Linked DNA regions of Spinactinospora alkalitolerans. The protein of the gene in region 1 interacts with the protein of each later gene in a pairwise test. Links are inferred from orthologs where the notes say so. Each region holds a gene or a part of one and is shown on either strand. Other genes may lie near its edges. The genes, in order: HDA32_RS24400 and rlmB.

Region 1 (3,186 bases):
CCTTGCGGAGTAGTGTGGCGGATCGACGGACCACGGCGCCCGGCAGGGCTGCGCCGTGGAGTTGGCGTCGCGAGCCGCGAGGGGAGTGGACCGGCATGGCCGCGGAGGTGCGCGTCGGCACCGGAATCGAGATCCCGCCGGTCGACGAGGGCAGGCGCTGGGTCGTGGGAGCCGTGATCACCGACGGCCGGGGCCGGGCCTTCGCGCAGCGCCGCGCGCCGCACCGGCGGATCTTCCCCGATTCCTGGGACATCGTCGGCGGGCACGTCGAGGCCGGCGAGACCGTCCTGGAGGCGCTGGGCCGCGAGATCGCCGAGGAGACCGGCTGGGCGCTCACCGAGGTCGTCGCCGACCTCGGCAGCCTGGTGTGGACGCCGGACGACGGGATCGAGCGCTTCGAGGTCGACTACCTGGTCCGGGTCGAGGGCGACCTGGACGCTCCCGCCCTGGAATGGGACAGGCACACCGAGTTCGCCTGGGTCGGCGACGACCAGCTCGACCTGCTCGCCGACCGTAACGACCCCACCCATACATTCGTCGCCGACATCGTGGCGCTGGGTTTGACCTTGAGTTCTGACCTCGGCCATCGGGGGTCGTGAAACCCCAGCCCAAGGACGCAAGCCCGCGGTGACCGGGCGACGGTGCACGCCGCCCCCGCCCTCAGGGGGTCGAAGTGGAGGGGGCCCACCCGCGCGCCCTCCCTCCTGGGGTCGGCCTTCACGACCCCCTGGAGTCAAGGTGGAGGGGCCCACTCGCGCGCCCACTCCGTCCCGGGGCCGAGGTTGAAACCCAAGTTGAAGCGGGCACGCGAACTCGGGAACCGGCCGAGGGGCGGGGCTTTCAGCCGAGCACCGCGCGCAGTGCGGCGGGGACGGCGTCGACGAGGTCGGAGGCCGAGATGGCCGCGCCTCCGTGGGCGAGGCGGGCGGCGAGGCCGTGCACGTAGGCCCCGCACGTGGCGGCGTCCCTCGGGGGCAGGCCGGCGGCCAGCAGGGCGCCGATGAAACCCGCCAGCACGTCGCCGGTCCCGGCCGTGGCCAGCAGCGGAGTGCCGGTGGGGTTGACGACCGCCGGCCGGCCCGGCTCGGCGATGACCGTGGTGGAACCCTTCAGCAGGACCGTGCAGCCGTAGGCGTCGGCGGCGCGGGCGGCGTGGTCGAGGCGGCGGGCCTCGATGTCGGCGCGCTCGGTGCCGGGCAGCAGCCGGGCCAGCTCACCCGCGTGCGGGGTCAGCAGAGTGGGCGCCGCCCGCTCACTGACCAGGTGGGGGCGCTTGGCGAGCAGGGTGATGGCGTCGGCGTCGAGCAGCACCGGCAGATCGGCGCCGAGGACGGTCTCCAGTTCCACGACGGCGGCCGGGTGCAGTCCGCGGCCGGGGCCGACCACCCACGCCGCCACGCGACGGGGCAGGCTGCCCGCAGGATCGGTCGGGTCGAGGACCGAGACGACGGCCTCGGGCCAGCGGTTCAGCACCTCGGCCGCCGCCACCTCCTGGCCGACGTAGCGGACCATCCCGACGCCGCCGCGCAGCGCCCCCCCGACGCAGAGCACGGCGGCACCCCGGTAGCGGTCGCTGCCGGAGGCCACGGCGAGGACGCCGCGGCGGTACTTGTCGGACTCGGCCCCCGGGCGGGGCAGCAGCGCGGCGATGTCGTCGGCCTGCGGGGACTGCGCCCGGGGCTCCGGCAGTTCCGGGGCCAGCCCGATGTCGACGAACTCCACCACGCCGGCGCGCTCGGCGCCGGGGGCGGCGAACAGACCGGGCTTGTGGGTGCCGAAGGTGACGGTGATGTCGGCGCGCACGGCGGGACCGTCGACGGCCCCGGTGTCGGCGTCGATGCCGCTGGGCAGGTCGACGGCGACGACCGTCGCGCCGGCCGCTCCGGCGCGGTCCGCGAGCGCGGCGTGCGGTTCGCGCAGGCCGCCGGTACCGCCGATGCCCACGAGCCCGTCGATGATGAGGTCGGCCGCCGCGATCTCGGCCCCGGCCGCGTCGGCGGCGGCCGCGTCGGCGCCGGACACCTCCTGGGCCCGGCCGCCGGCCGCCCGCAGCGCCGCCAGCCCGCCCTCGTGCACGCGGGACCCGGCCAGGAGCGCCCGCACCCCCGCGCCCCGGCGCGCGAGCGCGGCCCCGGCGTACAGCGCGTCGCCGCCGTTGTCCCCGCTGCCGACGAGCAGCACCACGCGCGATCCGTACACCCCGGGCAGCACCCGCGCGCACACCGTGGCCAGCCCCGCGGCGGCCCTGCGCATGAGCGCGCCGTCCGGCAGCCGCGCCATGAGCGCGCCCTCGGCCTCGCGAACGGTGCCCACCGTGTGTGCGTAACGCATGCGGTCTCCTCGCCACTCCGCCGTGCCGTGCTTCGCTGCCGCGTCAATGCTTACACCAGTCCACTGGCGGCAACGAGGACCATGCCACCGCGGGCGGGGCCGTCTGCCTTCGGAGTTACCGAGGTCCGCTGTGCGGCCTTGTGGACCAGGCTTCGCCGATCTCGACCTTGCGGGTCCTGAGAACGTTGGTGGTTTCAAGGGTTGCCGCAGCGGCTCGGCAGGGGCTGGAGGGCAGCCATCGACCACCCCGCCGCAACCACCACCGGAAACCACCGGGCGGCTCGGCCGCTCCCGCTACTCTCCCGGCCTGATGCACACGCAGAACGGGTGGCCGGCCGGGTCGAGCAGGACCCGCCACCGGTCGCCCCCGGGCTGGAAGGCGGGCCTGGTGGCGCCGAGTGCGACGCACCTCTCCTCGGCCGCGTCCAGGTCGTCCACGTGCATGTCCAGGTGGAACCGCTTGGCGGCCGAGGTGTCCGGCCACTCCGGCGGCCGGTAGCCCTCGATCCGGCCGAACCCGATCGAGGTCCCCTCCCCCGAGACCATCGCGTACTCCTCCTCGCTGTGGACCACCTTCCAGTCCAGGACCGCGCCGTAGAACCCGGCGAGCGCGCTCGGGTCCGCGCAGTCGAGGTTGAGCATGGCGAGGGTTGCGGTGGCGGTCATGGTGACACTGCCTTTCGGTCGGATCGTGCGCATCGTCGGCGCCCGCCGCCCATCCGGCGGGCGCCACCCATGCTCCGCATCCCACCTGACAACCGATGTCAGTCGACCTGGCCGAACCCCCGGCGACCGCCGAGGCGCGGGCGGCACAGCGCCGCTCCACGCGAACGTCGCGTACGGTCGGGGAAAGTC
Region 2 (3,156 bases), 5.2 Mb from region 1 along the record:
ACTTCGCCCTGTGGAAGGGCGCGCGCCCGGGCGAGCCGAGCTGGGAGACGCCGTGGGGCCCCGGTCGGCCGGGCTGGCACCTGGAGTGCTCGGCCATGGCCACCAGGTACCTCGGCGCCGCCTTCGACATCCACGGCGGCGGGCTCGACCTCGTGTTCCCGCACCACGAGAACGAGATGGCCCAGTCCAACGCGGCCGGCGACGACTTCGCCCGCTACTGGCTGCACAACGGGCTGCTGACCATGGGCGGCGAGAAGATGAGCAAGTCGCTCGGCAACTCGCTGCTGATCCCGGAGATGGTGCGCAGGGTCCGCCCGGTGGAGCTGCGCTACTACCTGGGCCAGGCGCACTACCGCTCCGTCATCGACTACTCCGAGGAGGCGCTGCGGGAGGCCGCGGCCGCCTACCAGCGCATCGAGGGCTTCCTGACCCGGACGGTCGAGGTCGCCGGCCCGGTGGAGCCGGCCGACCGGGTCCCGGCGGAGTTCGCTTCGGCGCTCGACGACGACCTCGGGGTGTCCCAGGGGCTCGCCGTCGTGCACGGCCACGTCCGCGAGGGCAACTCCGCGCTCGCCGAGGGCGGCAAGGAGCGGGCCGCCGAACTCGCCGCGCAGTTGCGGGCGATGCTCGACGTGCTCGGTGTCGACCCGCTGTCGGCGCAGTGGTCCGGGGGAGAGGCGACCGGCCTGCGCGACGTGGTCGACGCCCTGGTCTCGGTCGCACTGGAGCAGCGCCAGGCCGCCCGCGCCCGTAAGGACTACGCTGCGGCCGACGAGATCCGCGACCGGCTCGGCGCGGCCGGGATCATGGTCGAGGACACTCCCCGCGGTCCGCGCTGGGAGCTCAAGCGGGACTAGAAGGTCTCCGGCAGCGGCCCCGCGCGGGGCGGGGCCGCGATAATCAGGATTGTGGGCCACGGCCGACCACGGTCGTGGCCTTGCCGCGTGTACGCGGGGAAGGGAAGGGCGAGCGCGATGCCGTCGAACAAGAGCAAGAAGGGCCCGACCAAGGGCAGCGGTGGCAAGGGCCGGCGTTCCCTCGAGGGCAAGAAGGGCACCCTGCCCGCCGAGGAGCGGCACTGGTACGCGGACAAGCAGCGCAGCCGTGCGGCCAAGCGGCCGCAGCAGGGCGGTACCGCGCCGGGCGGTGAGGGCGCCGCGCGTCCGCGCTCCGGCGGGCGGCGCGACGGGAGCGGGCCGGAGCTGCTGGTCGGCCGCAACCCGGTCGTGGAGGCGCTGCGCGCAGAGGTCCCGGCGACCAGGCTGTTCCTGGCCAACAGCCTCGACAGCGACGAGCGGATCAACGAGGCCGCCAAGCTCGCCGGAGCCGCCGGGGTCGACATCAACGAGGTGAACCGCTCCGAACTGGACCGCCGCTGCGAGAGCAACGGCCAGCCGGGCGCCGCCCACCAGGGCATCGCGCTGCAGGTGCGGCCCTACCGCTACTGGGCGGCCGAGGACCTGCTCGACGCGGCCACCCAGGCCGAGACCCCCGCGCTGGTCGTCGCGCTGGACGGCGTCACCGACCCGCACAACCTGGGCGCCATCGCCCGTTCGGCCTCGGCGTTCGGCGCGCACGGCCTGCTCATCCCGGAGCGCCGGGCCGCGAGCGTGACCATGACGGCGTGGAAGACATCGGCGGGCACGCTCGCCCGGCTGCCGGTCGCGCAGGCCGTCAACCTGACCCGGACACTGGAGTCCTACAAGAAGGCCGGCCTGTTCACGGTGGGCCTCGACGCGGGCGGCGACACCCGCCTGGACCACCTGGAGCTGGCGACGGGGCCGCTGGTCGTCGTGATCGGCTCGGAGGGCAAGGGCCTGTCACGCCTGGTCCGCGAGACCTGCGACGTGGTCGCGAGCATCCCGATCAGCGGCGCGGAGTCGCTGAACGCGTCGGTGGCCGCCGGGGTGTCGCTCTACGAGGTGGCCCGGCGCCGCTCGTCAGCGGACTAGCCGCGAGCCGGTACCATTCGACTGGGTGTCCACGACACCGGCCGGCGTAGCTCAATCGGCAGAGCAATCGCCTTGTAAGCGATAGGTTAGGGGTTCAAGTCCCCTCGCCGGCTCTCACAGTCCTCCACCTGCGCAAACGCAGGATCGGTAGCCCGAACCGGCCGACCGCGCCGCTCATGCGGCGATCGCCTGCGGCCTCTTTCCGCGGCGGCGTCACCGCACCAGCGCACCACGGCCGCTCCCAGGGAGGACCGCAGCGACGCCCACCACGCTCCTTCGGGACGCTCGAACGTCTTCACCATGTAGATGAGCACCGGCCCGTCATCCGCCCCGCCCCGGCTTCCCGCCATACCGAAAACACCGCGCCTGCTGCCCGCGGCCTCCCCGTGCGTACGTTCGGTGGTGGTCGGTGGGCGAGCGATCCGTGTTTCGGTCCATCCCTTTGACGGCATTGGGACGGTGGCGTACGGGGGAACGGGTGACGGATTCCCTCTTGCGGGTATCCGGCCATGGGGAGAGCCGTGAGGAGGGGCGCGTGCGGGACGGGGATTGGGTTGCGGACACCGGGACGGAGATCCGCGGTGTCCTGAAGGTGATGGTCGACGCCGGATGGCTGCCCGGCGGGGTCGCCGTCGTCGGGACCGGCAGCATGTGGGAGTTCGTCGCCGTCGGGGAGATCGGCACCGGGCTCGACGGCGCGCCGGCGGCCCCCGATGTGTACTACGACGTCGCCAGCCTGACCAAGGTCATGGCCACCTGGCCGCTCGTGGGACAGGCGGTCGCCGAGGGCCTGCTCGATCTCGACGCCCCGATGTCCGAATACGTCGGCGGCGGCCCCTATGCCGGCGGCGCGGTGACGACGCGCCAGATCCTCACCCACACCTCGCGGCTGAATCCGGTGACCTGGCTGGAGCGCTACGTCGGGACCGAGCAGGACCTGATCGAGGCGATCCTGCTGGAGCCGCTGGAGGAGGAGGGGCACCGCTACATCGACCGGGGCTTCATCCTGCTCGGGCTGCTGCTGGAGCGGCTGCTCGGCGAGCCGCTGGACCGGTTGGCGGCGCGGGTGTGGCGCCCGGCCGGGATGTCGGCGACCGCCTACGGCCCGCTGCCGCGCACCCCGAGCGTCGCCCCGACCGAGCAGCGCATCCCCGGTACCGCGCCCACCTGGGGCGTGGTGCACGACGAGGCGGCCGCGCTGATG

What was found.
Region 2: the proteins of HDA32_RS24400 (region 1) and rlmB interact in binary tests that used the Escherichia coli proteins (3 or more experiments, as listed by UniProt). The link is inferred for Spinactinospora alkalitolerans from one-to-one orthologs.

The regions. Positions count from the first base shown.
Region 1 is NZ_JACCCC010000001.1:5,486,780-5,489,965, forward strand. The notes cover bases 87-2,962. They hold HDA32_RS24400 (NAD(P)H-hydrate dehydratase), read right to left. Parts: upstream 2,332-2,962; coding sequence 841-2,331; downstream 87-840. Other genes in these bases: HDA32_RS24395 (NUDIX domain-containing protein), read left to right, coding at 96-599; HDA32_RS24405 (VOC family protein), read right to left, coding at 2,626-2,962. Also shown: more of HDA32_RS24405, read right to left, coding at 2,963-2,997. UniProt on the Escherichia coli protein: Bifunctional enzyme that catalyzes the epimerization of the S- and R-forms of NAD(P)HX and the dehydration of the S-form of NAD(P)HX at the expense of ADP, which is converted to AMP.
Region 2 is NZ_JACCCC010000001.1:259,598-262,753, forward strand. What follows is about bases 118-2,963. They hold rlmB (23S rRNA (guanosine(2251)-2'-O)-methyltransferase RlmB), read left to right. Parts: upstream 118-974; coding sequence 975-1,952; downstream 1,953-2,963. Other genes in these bases: cysS (cysteine--tRNA ligase), read left to right, coding at 118-857; HDA32_RS01355 (serine hydrolase domain-containing protein), read left to right, coding at 2,488-2,963. In the rest of the region: more of cysS, read left to right, coding at 1-117; more of HDA32_RS01355, read left to right, coding at 2,964-3,156. UniProt on the Escherichia coli protein: Specifically methylates the ribose of guanosine 2251 in 23S rRNA.